Regions from separate parts of the Citrobacter braakii genome, predicted to be linked through region 1. Evidence: predicted binding sites of a transcription regulator. Region 1 holds the regulator's gene; each other region holds the start of a gene.
What was found. Region 1 encodes CRP, which controls carbon source genes, mostly activating them, when cyclic AMP is high. Its sites were predicted from a motif close to ATGTGANNNNNNTCACAT; they were not measured.

Region 1 (5,270 bases):
AATCCGGACTGGAAGAGTGCGAAATGGCCTGGCTGGAGGCTCAGGAACAGCTTGAGCAGATGCTGGCCGAGTAATCATGAGTGCCGGATAAGGCGAAGCCGCCATCCGGCACTATAGCCGATGATTGCCTGCTGACTGACTCGCGACAAAATCACATATTGGCTAACCCGCACGCGCTGTGCGCGGTATAGTTATTCTTTCCGATTATTAATTGCTCTGGTGTTATGGTTGAAATCACGTCCACAGAAATAACTCCACCTACCGACGATTCGCGAGAATTCCGCCCGATGCGCGGTATCAGTAACCGCCATCTGCAGACGATGCTGCCGCGTTTAATTCGCCGCAAGGTGAAGTTCGACGCCCACTGGCAGCGTCTGGAATTGCCCGACGGTGATTTTGTCGATCTGGCATGGAGTGAAGATCCGCAACAGGCGAAACACAAACCGCGCCTGGTGGTTTTTCACGGTCTGGAAGGCAGTCTGAACAGCCCGTACGCACATGGCCTGATTGAAGCAGCGCAAAAGCGCGGCTGGCTGGGCGTGGTGATGCATTTTCGCGGCTGCAGCGGCGAACCCAATCGTCTGAACCGTATTTATCACTCCGGTGAAACAGAAGATGGCACCTGGTTTTTACACTGGCTGGCACGTGAGTTCGGTCGCGTGCCGACCGCGGCGGTAGGCTATTCGCTCGGTGGAAACATGCTGGCCTGCCTGCTGGCAAAAGAAGGTACTGAGATTCCAATTGATGCCGCGGTTATCGTTTCCGCGCCTTTCGTGCTGGAAGCCTGTAGTTACCATATGGACAAGGGATTCTCCCGGGTCTATCAGCGCTACCTGCTAAACCTGTTGAAAGCCAATGCCTCGCGCAAGCTAGAGGCATATCCAGGCTCGCTGCCGGTGAGTCTGGGCCAGTTGAAATCTCTGCGTCGCATTCGCGATTTTGACGATCTGATCACCGCAAAAATCCACGGTTTCGCCGATGCTATAGACTATTACCGTCAGTGTAGCGCTATGCCGTTGCTCAACCAGATCGCCAAACCCACGCTGATTATCCATGCCAAGGACGATCCGTTTATGGATCATCACGTGATCCCTAAACCGGAAAATCTGCCCTCACAGGTAGAGTATCAACTGACGGAACACGGCGGCCACGTCGGATTCATTGGCGGTACGGTGCGCCGTCCTGAGATGTGGCTGGAATCCAGAATCCCGGACTGGCTGACAACGTATCTGGAGGCATCATCATGATCATCCCCTGGCAAGACATCTCCCCGGACGCGCTGGACAATCTGATTGAAAGCTTTGTCTTGCGCGAAGGCACCGATTATGGTGAACATGAACGCTCGCTCGAACAAAAAGTCGCCGACGTCAAACGCCAACTCCAATCTGGTGAAGCCGTGCTGGTATGGTCCGAACTGCATGAAACGGTCAACATTATGCCGAGGAAGCAGATTCACGAGTAATCCGTAGCCGACGGCCGACTATAATAAAAATTCAACCTATTCATGGAGTTGTTATGTCTGCCAAACATCCGGTGATTGCGGTAACAGGGTCCAGCGGCGCGGGGACCACCACCACCAGCCTCGCGTTTCGTAAAATTTTCGCGCAGTTAAATCTGCGCGCCGCCGAGGTGGAAGGTGACAGTTTTCATCGTTATACCCGTCCGGAAATGGACATGGCGATTCGCAAAGCGCGCGATGCCGGGCGGCATATCAGCTATTTCGGCCCCGAAGCTAATGACTTCGGTTTGCTGGAGCAAACCTTCATCGAATACGGCCAGACGGGCAAAGGTCAGTCGCGAAAATATCTGCACACCTACGATGAGGCCGTACCGTGGAATCAGGTTCCGGGTACATTTACGCCCTGGCAGCCGCTGCCTGAACCGACGGATGTACTGTTCTATGAAGGACTGCACGGCGGCGTCGTAACCCCACAGCAAAACGTGGCCCGGCATGTCGATCTGCTGGTTGGCGTAGTGCCGATCGTGAACCTGGAATGGATTCAGAAGCTGACCCGCGATACCAGCGAGCGGGGACACTCGCGCGAAGCGGTGATGGACTCAGTGGTGCGCTCAATGGACGATTACATCAATTACATTACGCCGCAGTTTTCCCGTACGCATATTAACTTCCAGCGCGTACCGACCGTTGATACCTCCAACCCCTTTGCCGCCAAAAGTATTCCATCCCTGGATGAAAGCTTTGTCGTGATTCATTTTCGGAACCTGGAAGGGATCGACTTCCCGTGGCTACTGGCCATGCTGCAGGGATCATTCATTTCCCATATCAATACGTTGGTTGTTCCGGGCGGGAAAATGGGTCTGGCGATGGAATTGATTATGCTGCCGCTGGTCCAGCGACTGATGGAAGGCAAAAAGATAGAGTAAGGTGTTATTTTGCCGGATGGCGGCTGATGCCTTATCCGGCCTACGCGTTTATATCCTGTAGGCCTGATAAGTGAAACGCCATCAGGCATGACATCACGAAGCAGCAACCACTTCATAGGAGTGGGTAATGTTCACCGCCTTTTCCAGCATCAGCGCCACGGAGCAATATTTTTCCGCAGAGAGATCGACTGCGCGCGAAACGGACGCATCTTTCAGATCGTTACCCGTTACGATGAAATGCAGGTTGATGTGGGTAAACAGGCGCGGCGCTTCATCACGACGCTCTGAGGTCAGTTTCACTTCGCAGTTGGTCACATCCTGACGACCTTTTTGCAGGATCGAAACCACATCAATTGCGCTGCAACCGCCCGCAGCCATTAATACCATTTCCATCGGGCTCGGCGCTTTATCACCGGAGTTACCGTCCATCAAAATTTGGTGACCAGAGGCGGACTCACCGAGGAAGGTTAACCCCTCAACCCACTTTACACGCGCTTGCATATTTCGTAACTCCAATGTTTCAATTTTCCTGACAGATTACGCGTACATAACAATTCTCGCAACGGAAGGCGACCTGCGTCATGCTGAAGCGAGACACCAGGAGACACACGGCGAAAGCTATGCTAAAACAGTCAGGATGCTACAGTAATACATTGACGTACTGCATGTATGCAGAGGACATCACATTACAGGCTGCAGTTAATTTTTGACAGCCCCTTTCCCAGGTAGCGGGAAGCATATTTTTGCAAACCCAGAGGCAGCGTCGTTTTCTGGCTCTGGAGACAGCTTATAACAGAGGATAACCGCGCATGGTGCTTGGCAAACCGCAAACAGACCCGACTCTCGAATGGTTCTTGTCTCATTGCCATATTCATAAGTACCCATCGAAGAGCACGCTGATTCACCAGGGTGAAAAAGCGGAAACGTTGTATTACATCGTTAAAGGCTCAGTGGCAGTGCTGATCAAAGATGAAGAAGGGAAAGAAATGATCCTTTCTTATCTGAATCAGGGCGATTTTATTGGTGAATTAGGCCTCTTCGAAGAAGGTCAGGAACGTAGCGCTTGGGTACGTGCCAAAACCGCATGTGAAGTCGCTGAAATTTCCTACAAAAAATTTCGCCAATTAATCCAGGTCAACCCGGATATTCTGATGCGCCTGTCTTCACAGATGGCTCGTCGCCTGCAGGTCACGTCTGAAAAAGTCGGCAACCTTGCCTTCCTCGACGTAACGGGTCGTATCGCGCAGACTCTGCTGAATCTGGCGAAACAGCCTGATGCGATGACCCACCCGGACGGCATGCAGATTAAAATCACCCGTCAGGAAATCGGCCAGATCGTTGGCTGCTCCCGTGAGACCGTTGGTCGTATTCTGAAGATGCTGGAAGATCAAAACCTGATCTCCGCACACGGTAAGACCATCGTCGTCTACGGCACCCGTTAACCCCATCGAAGTGGCGCGTTACTCAGTGATGCGCCACTTTTGTTTACACCGATGTGGCGAAGACTGATATACCACCCAGAGATCAACTACGCACTACGGCAGACGCTGGTGCTATGTTTACCTGTGGCTGTTGGTCTGATCATCGGTCAGCTTCATCTGGGACTCCTCTTCTCCCTGGTCCCTGCCTGCTGCAACATTGCTGGTCTTGATACCCCGCATAAGCGCTTTTTCAAACGTTTAGCTATTGGCGCGTCTTTGTTTGCCGGTTGCAGTCTGATCATGCAGTTGCTGCTGGCACAGGCCATACCGCTGCCGCTTATCCTCACCGGACTGACGCTGATTCTTGGCGTAACCGCCGAGCTAAGCCCTCTGCATGCCCGACTGTTACCGGCCTCACTTATCGCCGCGATTTTCACGCTAAGCCTGGTCGGGAACATGCCCGTCTGGGAACCGTTGCTGATCTATGCGCTGGGCACGTTATGGTACGGCCTGTTCAACTGGTTCTGGTTCTGGATGTGGCGCGAGCAGCCGCTCCGTGAATCGCTCAGCTTGTTGTACCGTGAATTAGCCGATTACTGTGAGGCCAAGTACAGCCTGCTGACCCAGCATGCCGATCCGGAAAAAGCGCTACCTCCCCTGCTGGTTCGCCAGCAGAAAGCGGTGGATCTGATTACCCAGTGCTACCAGCAAATGCATATGCTGTCGGCGCATCGCAACAACGATTACAAGCGCCTGCTGCGTGCCTTTCAGGAGGCACTGGACTTGCAGGAGCATATTTCCGTCAGCCTCCACCAGCCGGAAGAGGTGCAAAAGCTGGTCGAACGTAGCCACGCCGAACAGGTGATTCGCTGGAATGCGCGCACCGTCGCCGAACGCCTTCGGGTACTGGCCGATGATATTTTGTATCACCGCTTGCCGACCCGTTTCTCGATGGACAAGCAGATTGGCACGCTGGAGAAAATCGCCAACCAGCATCCGGACAATCCGGTGGGACAATTTTGCTACTGGCACTTCAGCCGTATTGCCCGCGTGCTACGCACCCAGCGACCGCTGTACGCCCGAGATTTAATGGCAGACAAGCAGCGTCGGTTGCCGCTGATCCCGGCCCTGAAAAACTATCTGTCGTTGAAATCGCCGGCGCTGCGTAATGCCGGACGCATCAGCGTCATGCTGAGTATCGCCAGCCTGATGGGCAGCGCTTTACACCTGCCAAAGCCTTACTGGATTTTGATGACGATCCTGTTCGTCACGCAAAATGGCTACGGAGCAACCCGGGTACGTATTTTACACCGTTCAGCAGGAACGCTCGTTGGACTGGTCATTGCCGGGGTCACCCTGCACTTCCATATTCAGGAAGGTTACACGCTGGCAGGCATGCTGCTGATTACCCTGGGTAGCTATCTGATCATGCGCAAAAACTACGGCTGGGCTACCGTCGGTTTT
Region 2 (5,270 bases), 1.6 Mb from region 1:
CCGGCGTTCAGCGCGGCATTGGTGTCCGCAAACGAAATCTCTTGTCCACGGATCGCCAAAGATCCCGTCGTTGGCGCATAGTTGCCGCTGAGAATTTTTAATAGTGTTGATTTCCCGGCGCCATTTTCGCCCATCAGCGCATGCACCTGACCGGCATAGCAGTCGAAACTGATATCCGTGAGCGCTTTAACGCCGGGGAACGTTTTGCCAATGCCGCGAAATGAGAGATACGGGGTAGACTGTTGCATAACGTCTCCGTGAGTCAGATCTTTATGCCGGATAGCGGCTTTGCCTTATCCGGCCTACTGAGTACGCAATTTGTAGGCCGGATAAGACGCGTTGGCGTCGCATCCGGCATTTGTGTTATTTACCGCCTAAGCCTTTCTTCGCCAGTTCTTCTTTAAAGTTATCGCGGGTAATCAGCACCACATCCGTCACTTCAGTAAACGCCGGTGGCTCTGCACCTTTCGTTACCCAGTTGTAGAGCATCTCACTTGATTTGTAGCCGTGAACGTCCGGGCTTGGCAGGAGTGAACCGTAGAACCCGGTCGCTTCGCCTTTGGAGAGTTCGCTCACGGCATCAACGCCGTTGATGCCGATACCAATCACATTCGGCGCTTTGAAGCCCTGCCCTTCGGTCGCACGTACGCCGCCCAGCACGGTGTTGTCGTTCATGCCGACAATCAGCCAGTGTTTGACTTCAGGGTGCTGAACCAGCATGGAGTTAGCGGCATCGAATGCCCCGGGGATGTCATTCGATTTTGTGGGGACCTGGTAGATCTGTTTTTCCGGGAAGCCTGCGGCTTTAAGCGCTTCCATTGAACCCGATGTACGGCGACGCGCGGTATCGAGTTCATTCGCGGTAATGGCCATTACCGCTGTGGATTTCACATCCCAACCGCGCTTTTGCATCTCCTTATACAGCTCCTGGCCCTGGCGCTCACCAATTTTGGTTGCAGCCATCATCACCAGCGGCACGGTATCCATCGGCTTACCTTTGGCGTTAGCAAACTGGTCGTCGACGGCAATGACTTTCATATCGTAGCCACGCGCCTTGGCCATAATGGCAGGCCCGAGTTTGGGGTCCGGCGTACAAATCACAAACCCTTTTGCGCCACTTGCAGCCAGGCTGTCGATGGCGTTAAGGGTCTTCTCACCATCCGGGACGGCAATTTTAATCACCTCAAAGCCAAGGTCTTTACCGGCTTTATCGGCAAATTTCCATTCAGTCTGGAACCACGGTTCTTCCGGTTGTTTGACCAGGAAACCGAGCTTCATGGATTCAGCGATAGCGGATTGTGACATAATGGCAGCCAGACCGATGGCAGCCAGCGCTTTAGTGAATTTGTGCATGGTTAACTCCAGCTTTAACGTTCTTTTATGTAGGGTAAAATCAGACGATTTTTTGTAATTCGGACGTAAAACAAGGCATTACCTTTTAGTGAGAAGATCAATGCCAGTGCTGAGAGTAGTTTTAGCGGGAAATTGATTCTCCATAAGAGAGCGGCATCACACCACAGAATTACAGTAATTGCGTACATAAATTCAGCGGGAAATGACATAAAAAAACGCGGTTTTGTCGACGGGAAAAAAGAGGGATAGCAAATTAATCCATAACATCAGCCAACGAATCCTTGTTCCCGAATACCGAAGCATTCGGGAACATGATTACCATCGGTAATAAATGTGGTCAGCGTGATCGCGAACCGGAATGTCATCTCCCAACAGGCGCGCCGCAAGCGTCAATGCAAAATCGAAAATATGCCCTAATCCTTTGCCGCTAATCAGATTGCCATCTTCAACAACCGGCGCATCGATATATTCCCCGTCCGTGACGTTTTGCCACAGATCTCCTGAGCAAACATAGCGACGCCCCTTCAGCAGACCGTTGCCGCCCAACACGCGCGCGGCCGCAGAACATACCGGGCAAATGAGCTTTCCTGCCTGATCATGACGAGATACAAACTGGATGACCGCCTCACTGGCGGCAAGATTAACGCTGCCCTGCGGCCCGCCTGGCAATACGACGGCATCGTAGAGATATGTCTGGCGCGCGGCCAGCGTGCTATCCATCACCATCGGTACGTCATGATAACTCACCACCGCACGTGACTCTGCGCAGGCCAGGGTTTCGACTTCGATATTCAGGCGACGCAGAATATCCAGGGTAACAATCGCCTCCGCCTCTTCAAAACCGGGTGCCAGCAGCACCGCAACCTTCTTCATATGTAACTCCTTGCTTAATCCACATAAACGAAACAATTAATGATGACCAGTGCAGACTGTTAAATTTCTCAATTTGATTAAAACTGATCTGGCGCAAAAAATTAGCCATCAGATAATTTGTACTAATCCATCCCGATCGTGAAATTGCCTTTCAACTTGGGCAGATAATCATCAGATGCCAGACAATACCTTATTGTGGAATTTAATTTTGTGATATGAAACACCATTTCATTATCATGAAAACCATTTAATGACATAAATTTCAACCCCTTACATTCATGTCACCTATATGCCAAAACAGCAGAAGCATGAATACTGTTATGACAATATGTAAAAAAACATAAATACGCAGATTTAAGGATTTTCTTATACCAGGGCAAGCGTTATGCTGAATCTCGATCGGAGCGAATATAATTCGTGATCACTAAAGGACCGGCGGAACGGATTTATTCTGCTAACAGTTTTAATTGTACGTAGAGGTGAAGTGCAGCGGCAGCCCGCTGTACTGGCGTGAGTAACGTACATCCCCCTTTCTGGAAATAAGGATATTGATATGGCTGCAGTTGGAATTGTTCATAAACTCAATACACAAATGAATCTCGAGTTCTACGCCTCGAATCTTTACCTGCATCTCAGCGAATGGTGCTACGAGCATAGCCTGACAGGTACAGCCACGTTTCTACGCACGCAGGCGCAAGGTAACGTGACTCAAATGATGCGTATGTTCAATTTTATGAAAAGTGCTGGGGCTAATCCCATCGTCAAGGCCATGGATGTGCCGGGTGATGAACTGAGTTCCCTTGAAGAATTGTTTCAGAAAACGTTGGATGAATATCAACAGCGTTCGAGTAAACTCTCGCGTTTAACCAATGAAGCTGAAGCATTAAACGATGCGCCAACCATTGATTTTCTTCACGACCTGGAAAAAGAGCAGCAGCAGGATGGCGTGCTGTTACAGACGATTCTTGATGAAGTCCGCAGCGCCAAACGCGCGGGGTTGTGCATGGCGCAAACCGATAAGCACTTGCTCAACGTCGTTGACTACCAGCATCACTAATCTTCAGTTTTCATCGCGTTAATGCCGGATAGCGATGCAGCGCACCTTATCCGGTCAACCTCTGATTTTCCCTGGCACGCGCCTCCCATTCTCCGAGGCGCAAAAAAACCTTTCTAAAATCTGAAACAACGGTTTATTTTAGTGGGATTCATTCTGCGGCGTGAATTTCAACTCGATCAAGGCAACCGCTTTTTGTATTGCGCGCATAGTGACCGGATCGGCCCCTGCAGGATGGCTGGAAAAATCGATGTTTTTCAGTTGGCTGGACATTTTTTCCCGAACTTCTACCGGGGCAATAACATCAAGAACATCCAGAATTTGCTTGATAACCAGCTGACAGGCAACAACGTCCGAGAGCAGTTCCTGATCGGCATTCAATGTTTGGGACATAGTGAGCTCCTTATAGAAAGGTCGTCATAGTACCTATTCAGCGATCGAAACGATAGCCGCGCACACATTACAAATGCGCTGAAAATAAAAAAGGTCCAGTCAGTTTCTTTTGAGATGGCAAGCACAACATGAGTGAACAGTTAGCGGTTGAGAACCAACGCGGTCTTTCCCCGGCAGCATTACTTGTTGCCGGGGCTTTCTTTATGGAATTTATTGACGGCACGGTGATTGCCACAGCCCTACCCGACATGGCCAAAAGCTTTGGCGTACAGGCGGTAGACCTGAACATTGGTATCAGCGCCTACTTGATCACCCTCGCGGTGCTTATCCCCGCCAGCGGCTGGATTGCAGATCGCTTCGGTGCCCGAAAAGTGTTTGCCCTGGCACTGGCGATTTTTACTCTCGCTTCGGTTTTATGCGGTTTGTCCGAAAGCCTTGAGAGCTTTGTAGCAATGCGAATTTTACAGGGTGTGGGTGGCGCGCTAATGGTTCCTGTTGGCCGTCTCGCGGTACTGCGCACCACGCCTAAACATCAGTTGATCACCGCCATAGCGACCCTGACCTGGCCCGCGTTAGTCGCGCCTATCATCGGACCACCGCTTGGAGGATTCATTACCAGCTATGCTAACTGGCGTTGGATCTTCTTTATTAACGTACCGCTGGGAGTTTTGGCGATCGCGCTGGCGCTACGTTTTATCCCGGATATTCATGACGACGAGCGCCGTCCATTTGATATAGCGGGTTTTATCGCGACCTCAGTTGCGATGGTTAGCCTGGTGTATGCCATGGAGTTACTGGGAACCCAGCAGCCGCAGGGCTGGCTAACCGCCGGGCTGCTGGCGCTAGGAACCGTGACCTTTCTGTTTGCCCTGCATCATTTTCGTCGCACTACCTGGCCGATGATTCGTCTTGATGCCATGAGCGTCCCTACTTTTCGCGTCACCCTGTACGGCGGGTCACTATTTCGTGCATCTATTAGCGCTGTACCATTTCTGCTGCCGTTAATGTTCCAGGTCGGTTTTGGCATGAACGCTTTTCACGCGGGTTCGCTGGTTCTGGCGGTGTTTGTGGGCAATCTGACGATAAAACCTGCCACCACGCCGTTGATACGCTGGCTGGGCTTTAAGAAACTGCTGTTAATCAACGGTGCGTTAAACGTCCTGGCGCTGTTGGCCTGTGCATTAATTACGCCGCAGACCCCGGTGTGGGTTATTTTGTTGGTGTTGTATCTGGGCGGCGTGTTCCGCTCAATTCAGTTTACCGGCATCAGCACGCTTGCCTTTGCGGACGTCCCCGGGCCACAAATGAGCTACGCCAATACGCTGTTCAGTACGGCAACACAATTAGCGGTAGGCTTGGGCATTTCATTGGCCGCTATCGGGATCCGTATCGGCGAAGAGGTGAGTGAATGGCTGGGGTTAGGCAATATTCCGGGGATCAGTTTCCGGCTGGCCTTTGTCGCAATTGCGATTATTTGTCTGGTAGGTATGGTTGATACGCTGCGGCTTGCCCATGATGCTGGAAGCGCGGTTTCTAACAAGAACAAATAGCCCGGCAGGCGAACACCGCCGGGCCAACAGGATTTAGCCAACTATCT
Region 3 (5,270 bases), 1.3 Mb from region 1:
TAAGCGCCACAAAGACCCAGGAATGCACCTGGAACGGCACGAAGAACAGCGAAATCGCTGTTACCAGGATCCCTACGCACAGGCCACGCGCCACGCCGCCGCCAACAAAACCGGCGATGATCACGTGCGTCGGTACCGGAGCGACCAGTAGCTCTTCAATGTTGCGTTGAAACTTGGCGCTGAAGAATGACGATGCCACGTTGGCGTACGAGTTGGTAATTACCGCCATCATAATCAGCCCTGGCACGATAAACTGCATGTAGCTAAAACCATGCATTTCGCCGATTCGCGAGCCGATCAGGTTACCAAAGATTATAAAATAGAGCGTCATAGTAATGACGGGAGGAACCAGAGTCTGGACCCAGATACGCATAAAGCGGTGGATCTCTTTCGCCCAGATGCTTTTCAGCGCAACCCAATAAAGCTGCATCATGCGCGATCTCCTTGTTTTTCATGCACCAGAGAAACAAACAGTTCTTCCAGTCGGTTCGCTTTGTTTCGCATACTCAATACCTGAATGCCCTGGGCGCTCAGCTGTGAGAACACGCTGTTGACCCCCTGTTCACGCAGGACTTCCACTTCCAGCGTGGAGGTATCCACCAGCCGGTATTGATAGCCCTCCAGTTTTGGCAGCGGGCTTTTCGGCGCCAGATCGAGAATAAAAGTCTCGGATTTCAGCTTAGAGAGCAGGCTCTTCATCGAGGTGTTTTCCACCAGCTCGCCGTGCTGAATAATACCGATGTTGCGACACAGCATTTCCGCTTCTTCGAGATAGTGAGTGGTCAGAATAATCGTGGTGCCTTTGTCGTTTAAATCCTTTAAAAAACCCCACATTGAACGACGCAGCTCAATGTCGACCCCCGCCGTCGGTTCATCAAGGATGAGTAATTTAGGCTCGTGCATTAGTGCGCGGGCAATCATCAGACGGCGTTTCATCCCGCCGGAGAGCATGCGCGCGCGCTCATTACGTTTTTCCCATAAATCGAGCTGCTTTAAATATAATTCGCTGCGTTTGACCGCCTCTTTATACTCAACGCCGTAATAACCCGCCTGGTTGACTACGATCTGCTGCACGGTTTCAAACGGGTTAAAGTTAAACTCCTGCGGTACCAGACCAAGCTGGCGTTTCGCATTAACGGTATCTTTTTCAAGATCGTATCCGAAGACGCTCACCCGCCCAGAGGTTTTATTCACCAGCGAGCTGATTATCCCGATGGTGGTGGACTTGCCTGCGCCATTCGGTCCCAAAAGCGCATAAAAATCCCCCGCTTCGACTTGCAAATCTATTCCGCGTAACGCCTGAACGCCACCGGGATAGGTTTTTTTAAGTTGTTGAAGTTCCAGAGCAATGGTCATGGTTTTTTACTTACCTTACATTCTAATGCTTGATATTTGGTTTTAATAAATCAGGAGTTAACCTATATTAGCGCAACGCAATTCAATTGGTTACAGCCTCCATGAAAGACATAGATACACTCATCAGCAACAACGCGCTATGGTCAAAGATGCTGGTAGAAGAGGATCCCGGATTTTTTGAAACGCTGACTCACGCACAAAATCCGCGCTTTTTATGGATTGGATGTTCCGACAGTCGCGTTCCCGCAGAACGTTTAACCGGTCTTGAGCCGGGTGAATTATTTGTTCACCGTAATGTTGCCAATCTGGTTATTCACACCGACCTGAACTGTCTCTCAGTGGTTCAGTATGCGGTGGATGTGCTGGAAGTGGAACATATTATTATTTGCGGCCACTATGGATGTGGTGGCGTACAGGCGGCTATTGAAAATAAAGAACAGGGGCTGATTGATAACTGGTTACTGCATATTCGCGATATCTGGTTTAAACACAGTTCACTGCTGGGCGAAATGCCGCAGGAACGTCGCATTGACACCCTGTGCGAACTGAATGTAATGGAGCAGGTCTACAACTTGGGCCACTCAACCATCATGCGTTCAGCCTGGAAGCGCGGTCAGAAAGTTACCATTCACGGCTGGGCTTACGGTATTCATGATGGCCTGCTGCGCGATCTGGACGTCACCGCCACCAGTCGCGAGACGCTGGAGCAGCGCTATCGCCAGGGGCTGTCTAACCTCAGCCAGAAACATACCAATCACAAGCAGATACCAACAAGCGGCAGCGACGCTTAAGTCGCTTTTCGGCCTGCGGGGAAGTATCGTGCAGGCCGAATAAGCAAAGCGCCATCAGGCGCTCCCGACATTACTCGTCCAGCAGCACCACTTTGCCAACGTACGGCAGATGGCGATAACGCTGGGCATAGTCAATGCCATAGCCGACAACAAACTCATCTGGGATAGAGAATCCGATAAACTCAACCGGAACATCCACTTCACGACGGGTAGGTTTGTCCAGCAGCGTACAAATAGCCAGGGATTTCGGCTCGCGCAGGCTCAGAATCTCGCGCACTTTTGACAACGTGTTACCGGAGTCGATGATGTCTTCGACAATCAGCACGTCCTTGCCACGAATGTCTTCATCCAGGTCTTTCAGGATTTTAACATCGCGCGTGGTGGACATTCCGCTGCCATAGCTGGAAGCAGTCATGAAATCGACTTCGTGGGAGACATGCACTTCACGGCACAGGTCGGCCATAAACATAAATGAGCCGCGTAACAGACCAACCAGCACCATATCGCTGCCGCTGTCCTTGTAACGTTCGTTAATCTGACGTCCCAGTTCAGCAATACGCGCTTTGATCTCCGCTTCCGGGATCATGACTTCAACAGTATGTTTCATATCTCTAACCATATGATTTAAAAACAAATCACTCAATGCTAACTTTTAATAAGCCAGCATCTAAGCGCAAGGCACGCAGTATACCAGCAAAAGCATTCATACGCGGCATCTGTTGATAAAGTTCATAATGTGACGTTTATCACGCGTTTTAGCTCCTATAATTAACTGCTATTAAAGAAATAACACCTGTGATGGTATTTTTTATGGCAAATAACAACGTACGTTCTCAACGGCTTATCGTGACCCTGAGCGCCCTGTTTGCGGCACTTTGTGGACTATATCTCCTGATTGGTGGAGGCTGGCTGGTCGCCATCGGTGGCTCCTGGTATTACCCGATCGCGGGCCTTGCCATGCTCGGTGTGGCTCTCCTGCTGTGGCGCAGTAACCGTTCCGCCCTTTGGCTGTATGCCGCCCTGCTTCTCGCCACCATGATTTGGGGCGTCTGGGAAGTCGGCTTTGATTTCTGGGCGCTGACGCCGCGTAGCGACATCCTGGTCTTCTTTGGTATCTGGCTTATCCTGCCTTTCGTCTGGCATCGCCTGATTATCCCTTCCAGTGGCGCAGTAGCGGCGCTGGTGGTGGCCCTGCTGATTAGCGGCGGTATCCTGACCTGGGCTGGCTTCAACGATCCACAAGAGGTTCACGGCACGCTGAGTGCAGATACCTCTCAGGCCGATGCAATCTCAGCGGTTGCCGACGAGGATTGGCCGGCTTACGGTCGCAATCAGGAAGGTCAACGCTACTCACCGTTAAAACAAATTAACGCTGACAACGTTCATCAGTTGAAAGAAGCCTGGGTATTTCGTACCGGGGATTTAAAACAACCCAACGATCCCGGTGAAATCACCAATGAAGTCACGCCAATAAAAGTGGGGGATACTCTTTATCTGTGTACCGCCCACCAGCGGCTGTTCGCCCTGGATGCGGCCAGCGGGAAAGAGAAGTGGCATTTCGATCCCCAACTCAATACCAATACCAGCTTCCAGCACGTAACCTGTCGCGGCGTTTCTTATCATGAAGCCAGACCGGATACAGCTTCTGCAGAGGTGATGGCCGACTGTCCGCGCCGCATCCTTTTGCCGGTCAATGATGGTCGACTGTTTGCCTTGAATGCCGAGACCGGCAAGCTGTGCGAAACCTTCGCCAATAAAGGTATTTTAAATCTGCAGACCAATATGCCGGATACCTCACCGGGCCTGTACGAACCAACGTCTCCCCCGATAATCACCGATAAAACTATCGTTATTGCCGGGTCGGTAACCGATAACTACTCAACCCGCGAAACATCCGGGGTGATACGTGGTTTTGACGTCAATAACGGCAAGCTTCTATGGGCGTTTGATCCCGGTGCCAAGGATCCTAATTTCATCCCGTCAGATGAACATACCTTCACCTTTAACTCACCCAACTCCTGGGCGCCTGCGGCCTACGACGCGAAGCTGGATCTGGTATATCTACCCATGGGCGTTACCACGCCGGATATCTGGGGCGGTAACCGCACACCGGAACAGGAACGTTACGCCAGCGCCATTCTGGCGTTAAATGCCACGACCGGGAAATTGGCCTGGAGCTATCAGACCGTTCACCACGATCTGTGGGATATGGACTTACCGGCGCAGCCAACCCTGGCGGATATCAACGTCAATGGAGAGAAAATTCCGGTCATTTATGCCCCGGCAAAAACCGGTAATATCTTTGTGCTCGACCGCCGTAATGGTGAACTGGTGGTGCCTGCCCCGGAAAAACCGGTGCCGCAAGGTGCAGCCAAAGGTGATTATGTCAGCAAAACCCAGCCGTTCTCCGATCTCAGTTTCCGTCCGCAAAAAGATCTCAGTGGTGCGGATATGTGGGGCGCAACCATGTTTGACCAGTTGGTGTGCCGCGTAATGTTCCACCAGCTGCGCTATGAAGGCATTTTTACCCCGCCTTCAGAGCAAGGCACTCTGGTGTTCCCGGGTAACCTCGGCATGTTCGAATGGGGCGGTATTTCCGTTGATCCCAACCGTCAGGTAGCCATTGCCAACCCGATGGCGCTGCCGTTCGTTTCTAAGCTGATCCCACGCGGTCCCGGCAATCCGATGGAGCCGCCGAAAGATGCCAAAGGTACTGGCACAGAGTCCGGTATTCAGCCGCAGTACGGCGTACCGTTCGGCGTAACGCTCAATCCGTTCCTTTCACCATTTGGTCTGCCGTGTAAACAGCCAGCATGGGGCTACATTTCCGCCGTAGATCTGAAAACCAATCAAGTGGTATGGAAAAAACGCATTGGCACGCCACAGGACAGCATGCCATTCCCAATGCCGGTTCCGGTGCCGTTCAATATGGGGATGCCGATGCTGGGTGGACCTATCTCCACCGCGGGTAACGTGCTGTTTATAGCTGCGACTGCCGATAACTATCTGCGCGCATACAACATGAGCAACGGTGAAAAACTGTGGCAGGGTCGGCTTCCGGCAGGCGGCCAGGCAACGCCGATGACGTATGAAGTTAACGGTAAGCAGTATGTGGTGATATCA
Region 4 (5,270 bases), 1.3 Mb from region 1:
CCCCTTCCTGCCCTGAAAGCTATGGATTATCACAACCGGGTTATCTACATGGGGACATTTTCCAAAACGCTGGGGCCGGGAACGCGTCTTGGCTATCTCATTTGTCCTGATGAACTGCTCCCGGCAGTAAAGAATATGAAAGCGCTCAACAACAACGGCAGTCAGTGGCTATTGCAGCAATTTTTAGCCGAATTAATGCAAAATCAGGTGTTTTATTCGCACATCAGCAAGCTGGCCTGCAACTATGCGGCGCGCCTCAATCTGTTACGTGATGGCCTTTCTGTTCTGTTTCCGTCAGGGAAAATCGCTGGCGCAACGGCGGGTCTGCACCTCTCGTTACGCGTTGACAGACACCCAGATATGATAGCCAGGCTGCAACAGCGCTGCCTGCTGGCAGGGATCCGCTTTGACACTCTGCCAGATATTGAAAATGGCTCAGGAGCCGCATGGCGTAGGGAGAATAGCGATGCTGTTATGTTTTTCGGGTTTGGCGGATTGCAGATACAGCAGATCAAAAAGGTGCTGTCGGTACTGGAGCAGGCGCTAGCGCAGCCTTGATGAATTTCAGGGATCGCGCCTGCGGCACAATCCCTGTTGTTAACCTTACAGCAGATCGCGGAACTGCGTTTGTTTTAACGCCAGCTCAACGCCGCGAACTTCCGCCAGCCCTTTCAGGCGACCAATCGCGGAGTAGCCTGGGTTGGTTTTCTTGTGCAGGTCGTCAAGCATCTGGTGTCCGTGATCCGGACGCATCGGGATAGGACGCAAATCGCCCGCCTTTTTACGGCGCTGTTCTTCGCTCAGGATGGCAGCAACCACCGATACCATATCCACATCGCCTTGCAGGTGCGCACCTTCGTGGAAGGTTTTCGGGTTATCTTCACGGCAGGTGGAGCGCAAATGCGTGAAGTGGATTCGATCGCCAAAGGTTTCGATCATTTTCACCAGATCGTTATCGGCGCGCACGCCGTAGGAACCGGTGCACATGGTGAAACCGTTATTGATGCTGTCGACGGTTTCTTTCAGCCACTGCATATCTTCGATAGTCGAAACAATGCGCGGCAGGCCGAGGATCGGACGCGGCGGATCGTCAGGGTGGACAGCCAGACGCACGCCGACTTCTTCCGCCACAGGCACAATCGCCCGCAGGAATACCGCCATATTATCGCGCAGATCGTCTTTGCTGATGCCGTCATATTCAGCGAGGCGCGCACGGAACTGATCCAGCGTATAGCCCTCTTCCGCACCGGGCAGGCCGGCAATGATATTGCGGGTCAGCTTTTCGATATCGGCATCGCTCATAGCATTGAAGTAATTCAGCGCCTGGCGTTGTTCTTCTGCGGTGTAATCCGCTGCGGCGTCTGGGCGCTGAAGAATATGCAGTTCGAAGGCTGCAAAAGCAATCTGGTCAAAACGTAGCGCTTTGGAGCCGTCCGGCAACTGATATTCGAGATCGGTACGCGTCCAGTCGAGGATCGGCATGAAGTTATAGCACACGGTATCGATGCCGCAGGTCGCCAGATTACGGATACTCTGCTGATAATTGGCAATCCACGTTTGGTACTGGCCTGAACGCGTTTTGATATCTTCGTGGACAGGAATACTTTCCACCACCGACCAGGTCAGCCCTTTTTCAGCCAGAATAGCCTGACGCTGTTGAATCTCTTCTACCGGCCACACTTCACCGTTGGGAATGTGGTGCAAGGCGGTCACAACACCCGTTGCGCCAGCCTGACGCACATCATCAAGCGATACCGGATCGTTAGGTCCGTACCAACGCCAGGTTTGTTCCATTGTTTCACCTCACAAGTTGTTATACCAAATTAAACTACCTGAATGACGACTACCATACAGCCATCCCGGAGATGTTCAACAGATGGCCTATCATTGATTGATCCAGCTCACATTCCCCGGATAAATGAGGCACACCAATTCAATTTGCTGTCATATAACTTTATACTGCCATTGTTAATTAATGGTTAATCAGGTGTATTTAATGAAAACTATTGCCTCAGCGCCACTGGCGGAAAATGTCATGATGCCGCAGTACGACCGCCAACAATTAAAAACGCGGATTGTACATTTTGGTTTCGGTGCTTTTCACCGCGCCCATCAGGCGTTATTAACCGACAGGGTGCTGAATGCGCAGGGCGGAGACTGGGGAATTTGCGAGATCAGTCTGTTCAGTGGCGATCGGCTGATGCGTCAGCTTCGCGAACAGGATCATTTATTTACCGTGTTAGAAAAAGGGGCTAACGGCAACCAGCCTATTGTTATCGGTGCCGTTAACGAATGCCTGAACGCCACGCTGGATTCGCTGGCGGCCATTATTGAAAAATTCTGCGAGCCTCAGGTCGCGATTGTCTCGTTAACCATCACGGAAAAAGGCTACTGCATCGATCCGGCGACGGGTTCGTTAGATCTCTCTAATGCGCGTATTATTCACGATCTGCAGACACCGGCTGAACCGCACTCCGCCCCCGGTATTATCGTAGAAGCGCTGCACCGCCGACGTGAACGTGGGCTGCAGCCGTTTACCGTCCTTTCCTGCGATAACATCCCGGACAATGGTCATGTGGTAAAAAATGCCGTACTGGGGATGGCGGAAAAACGCTCTCCTGAGCTGGCGCACTGGATCCAGGAACACGTCAGTTTCCCGGGTACTATGGTGGATCGGATTGTTCCCGCCGCCACCGAAGAGTCGCTGGCTGAAATCGCCCACGAGCTTGGCATTGCCGATCCTTGCGCAATCAGCTGCGAGCCGTTTATTCAGTGGGTGATTGAAGACAACTTTGTATGTGGTCGTCCGCTATGGGAAACCGCGGGTGTCCAGATGGTTGAAAACGTCTTGCCGTGGGAACAAATGAAACTGCGGATGCTGAACGGCAGCCATTCGTTTCTCGCTTATCTCGGCTATCTGGCCGGATTCCAGCACATCAGCGACTGTATGCAGGATAGCGCATTTCGTGAAGCCGCTTACCGGCTGATGCTCACCGAACAGGCCCCCACGCTGCAAATTACCGATGTTGATTTAAACCAGTATGCCTTAAGCCTGCTGGACCGCTTTGCCAATCCGGCGCTGAAACACAAAACCTGGCAAATCGCGATGGATGGTAGCCAGAAATTACCCCAGCGAATGCTGGAAGGGATCCGCGTGCATTTAGCACGTCAAAGCGAGTGGCCGCTGTTGGCGCTCGGCATCGCAGGCTGGATGCGCTACGTGAGCGGTGTGGATGATTCAGGCGCTACGATTGATATTCGTGACCCGCTCAGTGAGAAAATTGCCGCTCTGGTGGCACAGAGCACTGAATCAGAACGCGTCAGCGCCCTGCTTTCGCTGCATGAGATTTTCGCCGCCGATCTCGTACAGAATCCGCAGTTTGTCGCGGCCATTCAACAGGCCTGGCAACGTATTACCCAATACGGTGCGCATCAGGCTGTCATTGAAACGTTAAAAAATTAACGATTTCTGCCATTAAACAGGACGAAGCACGTCTTCGTCCCCTCCCCCCTTCTCTTTTTCCCCATTTTTCGCCAGGATTGTTAAATGCCATTACGGTAATTTATGATTCTGGAGTAATTGTGACTAAAACCAATCTCATCACTGGTTTTCTCGGCAGTGGCAAAACCACCTCTATTCTTCATCTATTGGCGAACAAGGATCCCGCAGAGAAGTGGGCCGTGCTGGTCAATGAGTTTGGTGAAGTAGGTATTGATGGCGCCCTGTTAGCCGACAGCGGCGCATTGCTAAAAGAGATCCCCGGCGGCTGTATGTGCTGCGTTAACGGTCTACCGATGCAGGTTGGCCTCAATACGCTGCTGCGTCAGGGAAAACCCGATCGATTGCTGATTGAACCTACTGGCCTCGGACACCCTAAACAAATTCTGGATTTACTCACCGCACCGGTTTACGAACCGTGGATCGATCTGCGCGCGACCCTCTGTATTCTTGACCCCCGGCTGTTACTGGATGAAAAAAGCGTCGCCAATGACAATTTCCGCGATCAGCTGGCCGCCGCAGATATCATTGTTGCCAATAAAGCCGACCGCGCCACAGCGGAAAGCGAAAACGCCTTGCAAACCTGGTGGCAACACTACGGCGGCAATCGCCAGTTGGTTCATGCCGACCATGGGCAAATTGACGGGCAGTTACTGGATTTACCCCGACTAAACCTGGCAGAGCTTCCTGCAAGCGCAGAGCACGCCCATAGCCATGCAGACAAAAAGGGACTGGCGGCATTGAGTCTGCCGTCACAGCAGCGCTGGCGGCGCAGCCTGAACAGCGGCCAGGGCCATCAGGCCTGCGGTTGGATTTTTGACGCCGATACGGTGTTCGATACCATCGGTCTGCTGGAATGGTCCCGTCTTGCCCCCGTGGGGCGCGTGAAAGGTGTCATGCGTATAAAGGAAGGGCTGGTGCGCATTAACCGCCAGGGAGAGGACTGGCATATTGAGACGCAAAACGTCGCGCCACCGGATAGCCGTATTGAACTCATCGCCGATACTGAGACCGACTGGAATACGCTACAGAGTGCATTGTTGAGACTTCGTTTAGACGCTAACGCGTAAGGTTGCCTTCGTTTTTATAGCAATGGTAAACGATGATGAAAACCCGATACCCTCTTATTCTCCTACTCAATATTGCGGGGCTTGCGCTGTTTCTGTCCTGGTATCTTCCTGCCGGACATGGGATCTGGTCTTCATTGGATACGGGCGTTTTCCGCTTCTTTAACCAGAAACTGGTGGAAAGCCCGCAGTTCTTGTGGATTGTTGCTATTACCAATAACCGGGCATTTGATGGTTGCTCATTGCTGGCAATGGGCGCCTTGATGCTGCATTTTTGGCTGAAAGAGACGTCGGAAGGTCGCCGACGCATTGTCGCTATTGGCCTGGTTATGCTGCTCACCGCAGTGGTATTAAATCAGTTAGGCCAGGCGCTTATTCCCGTTAAACGCGCCAGCCCTACTCTGATGCTGGATAATATTTATCGCGTCAGCGAACTGCTGCATATTCCGACTAAAGATGCGTCCAGAGACAGTTTCCCCGGCGATCACGGTATGATGCTGCTTATTTTTTCCGCATTTATGCTGCGTTATTTCGGAAAAGTCGCCGGAATAATCGGCCTTATTATCGCTGTGGTTTTTGCCTTTCCACGCATAATGATTGGCGCTCACTGGCTCACCGATATCGTGATCGGTTCCATGACTGTCGTCTTGATTGGTCTGCCCTGGTGGCTAATGACACCGTTAAGCGACCGATTAGTCACTCTG

Region 2: a site for CRP is predicted at 1,498-1,515, ahead of GFC06_RS13770 (arabinose ABC transporter substrate-binding protein). Genes of this name have one in related genera too.
Region 3: a site for CRP is predicted at 2,882-2,899, ahead of hpt (hypoxanthine phosphoribosyltransferase). Genes of this name have one in related genera too.
Region 4: a site for CRP is predicted at 1,890-1,907, ahead of GFC06_RS12265 (mannitol dehydrogenase family protein). Genes of this name have one in related genera too.

What each region holds. Positions count from the first base shown of each region.
Region 1 covers NZ_CP045771.1:1,367,640-1,372,909, reverse strand. Annotated here, with positions in the region: gene GFC06_RS06295 (ABC transporter ATP-binding protein) at 1-74, shown strand, start outside; partial or broken gene GFC06_RS06290 (hydrolase) at 179-1,247, shown strand; gene GFC06_RS06285 (YheU family protein) at 1,244-1,462, shown strand; gene GFC06_RS06280 (phosphoribulokinase) at 1,516-2,385, shown strand; gene GFC06_RS06275 (OsmC family protein) at 2,479-2,886, opposite strand; gene crp (cAMP-activated global transcriptional regulator CRP) at 3,195-3,827, shown strand; gene GFC06_RS06265 (YccS/YhfK family putative transporter) at 3,879-5,270, shown strand, end outside.
Region 2 covers NZ_CP045771.1:2,950,682-2,955,951, reverse strand. Annotated here, with positions in the region: gene araG (arabinose ABC transporter ATP-binding protein AraG) at 1-248, opposite strand, end outside; gene GFC06_RS13770 (arabinose ABC transporter substrate-binding protein) at 364-1,353, opposite strand; gene GFC06_RS13765 (DJ-1/PfpI family protein) at 1,669-2,226, opposite strand; gene GFC06_RS13760 (non-heme ferritin-like protein) at 2,780-3,283, shown strand; gene GFC06_RS13755 (DUF2766 family protein) at 3,422-3,673, opposite strand; gene GFC06_RS13750 (MFS transporter) at 3,802-5,223, shown strand; gene GFC06_RS13745 (RpiB/LacA/LacB family sugar-phosphate isomerase) at 5,257-5,270, opposite strand, start outside.
Region 3 covers NZ_CP045771.1:74,929-80,198, forward strand. Annotated here, with positions in the region: gene GFC06_RS00335 (ABC transporter permease) at 1-433, opposite strand, end outside; gene GFC06_RS00340 (ABC transporter ATP-binding protein) at 430-1,356, opposite strand; gene can (carbonate dehydratase) at 1,458-2,147, shown strand; gene hpt (hypoxanthine phosphoribosyltransferase) at 2,218-2,754, opposite strand; gene GFC06_RS00355 (glucose/quinate/shikimate family membrane-bound PQQ-dependent dehydrogenase) at 2,958-5,270, shown strand, end outside.
Region 4 covers NZ_CP045771.1:2,653,505-2,658,774, reverse strand. Annotated here, with positions in the region: gene pdxR (MocR-like pyridoxine biosynthesis transcription factor PdxR) at 1-558, shown strand, start outside; gene uxuA (mannonate dehydratase) at 604-1,794, opposite strand; gene GFC06_RS12265 (mannitol dehydrogenase family protein) at 1,997-3,463, shown strand; gene GFC06_RS12260 (CobW family GTP-binding protein) at 3,583-4,569, shown strand; gene GFC06_RS12255 (phosphatase PAP2 family protein) at 4,605-5,270, shown strand, end outside.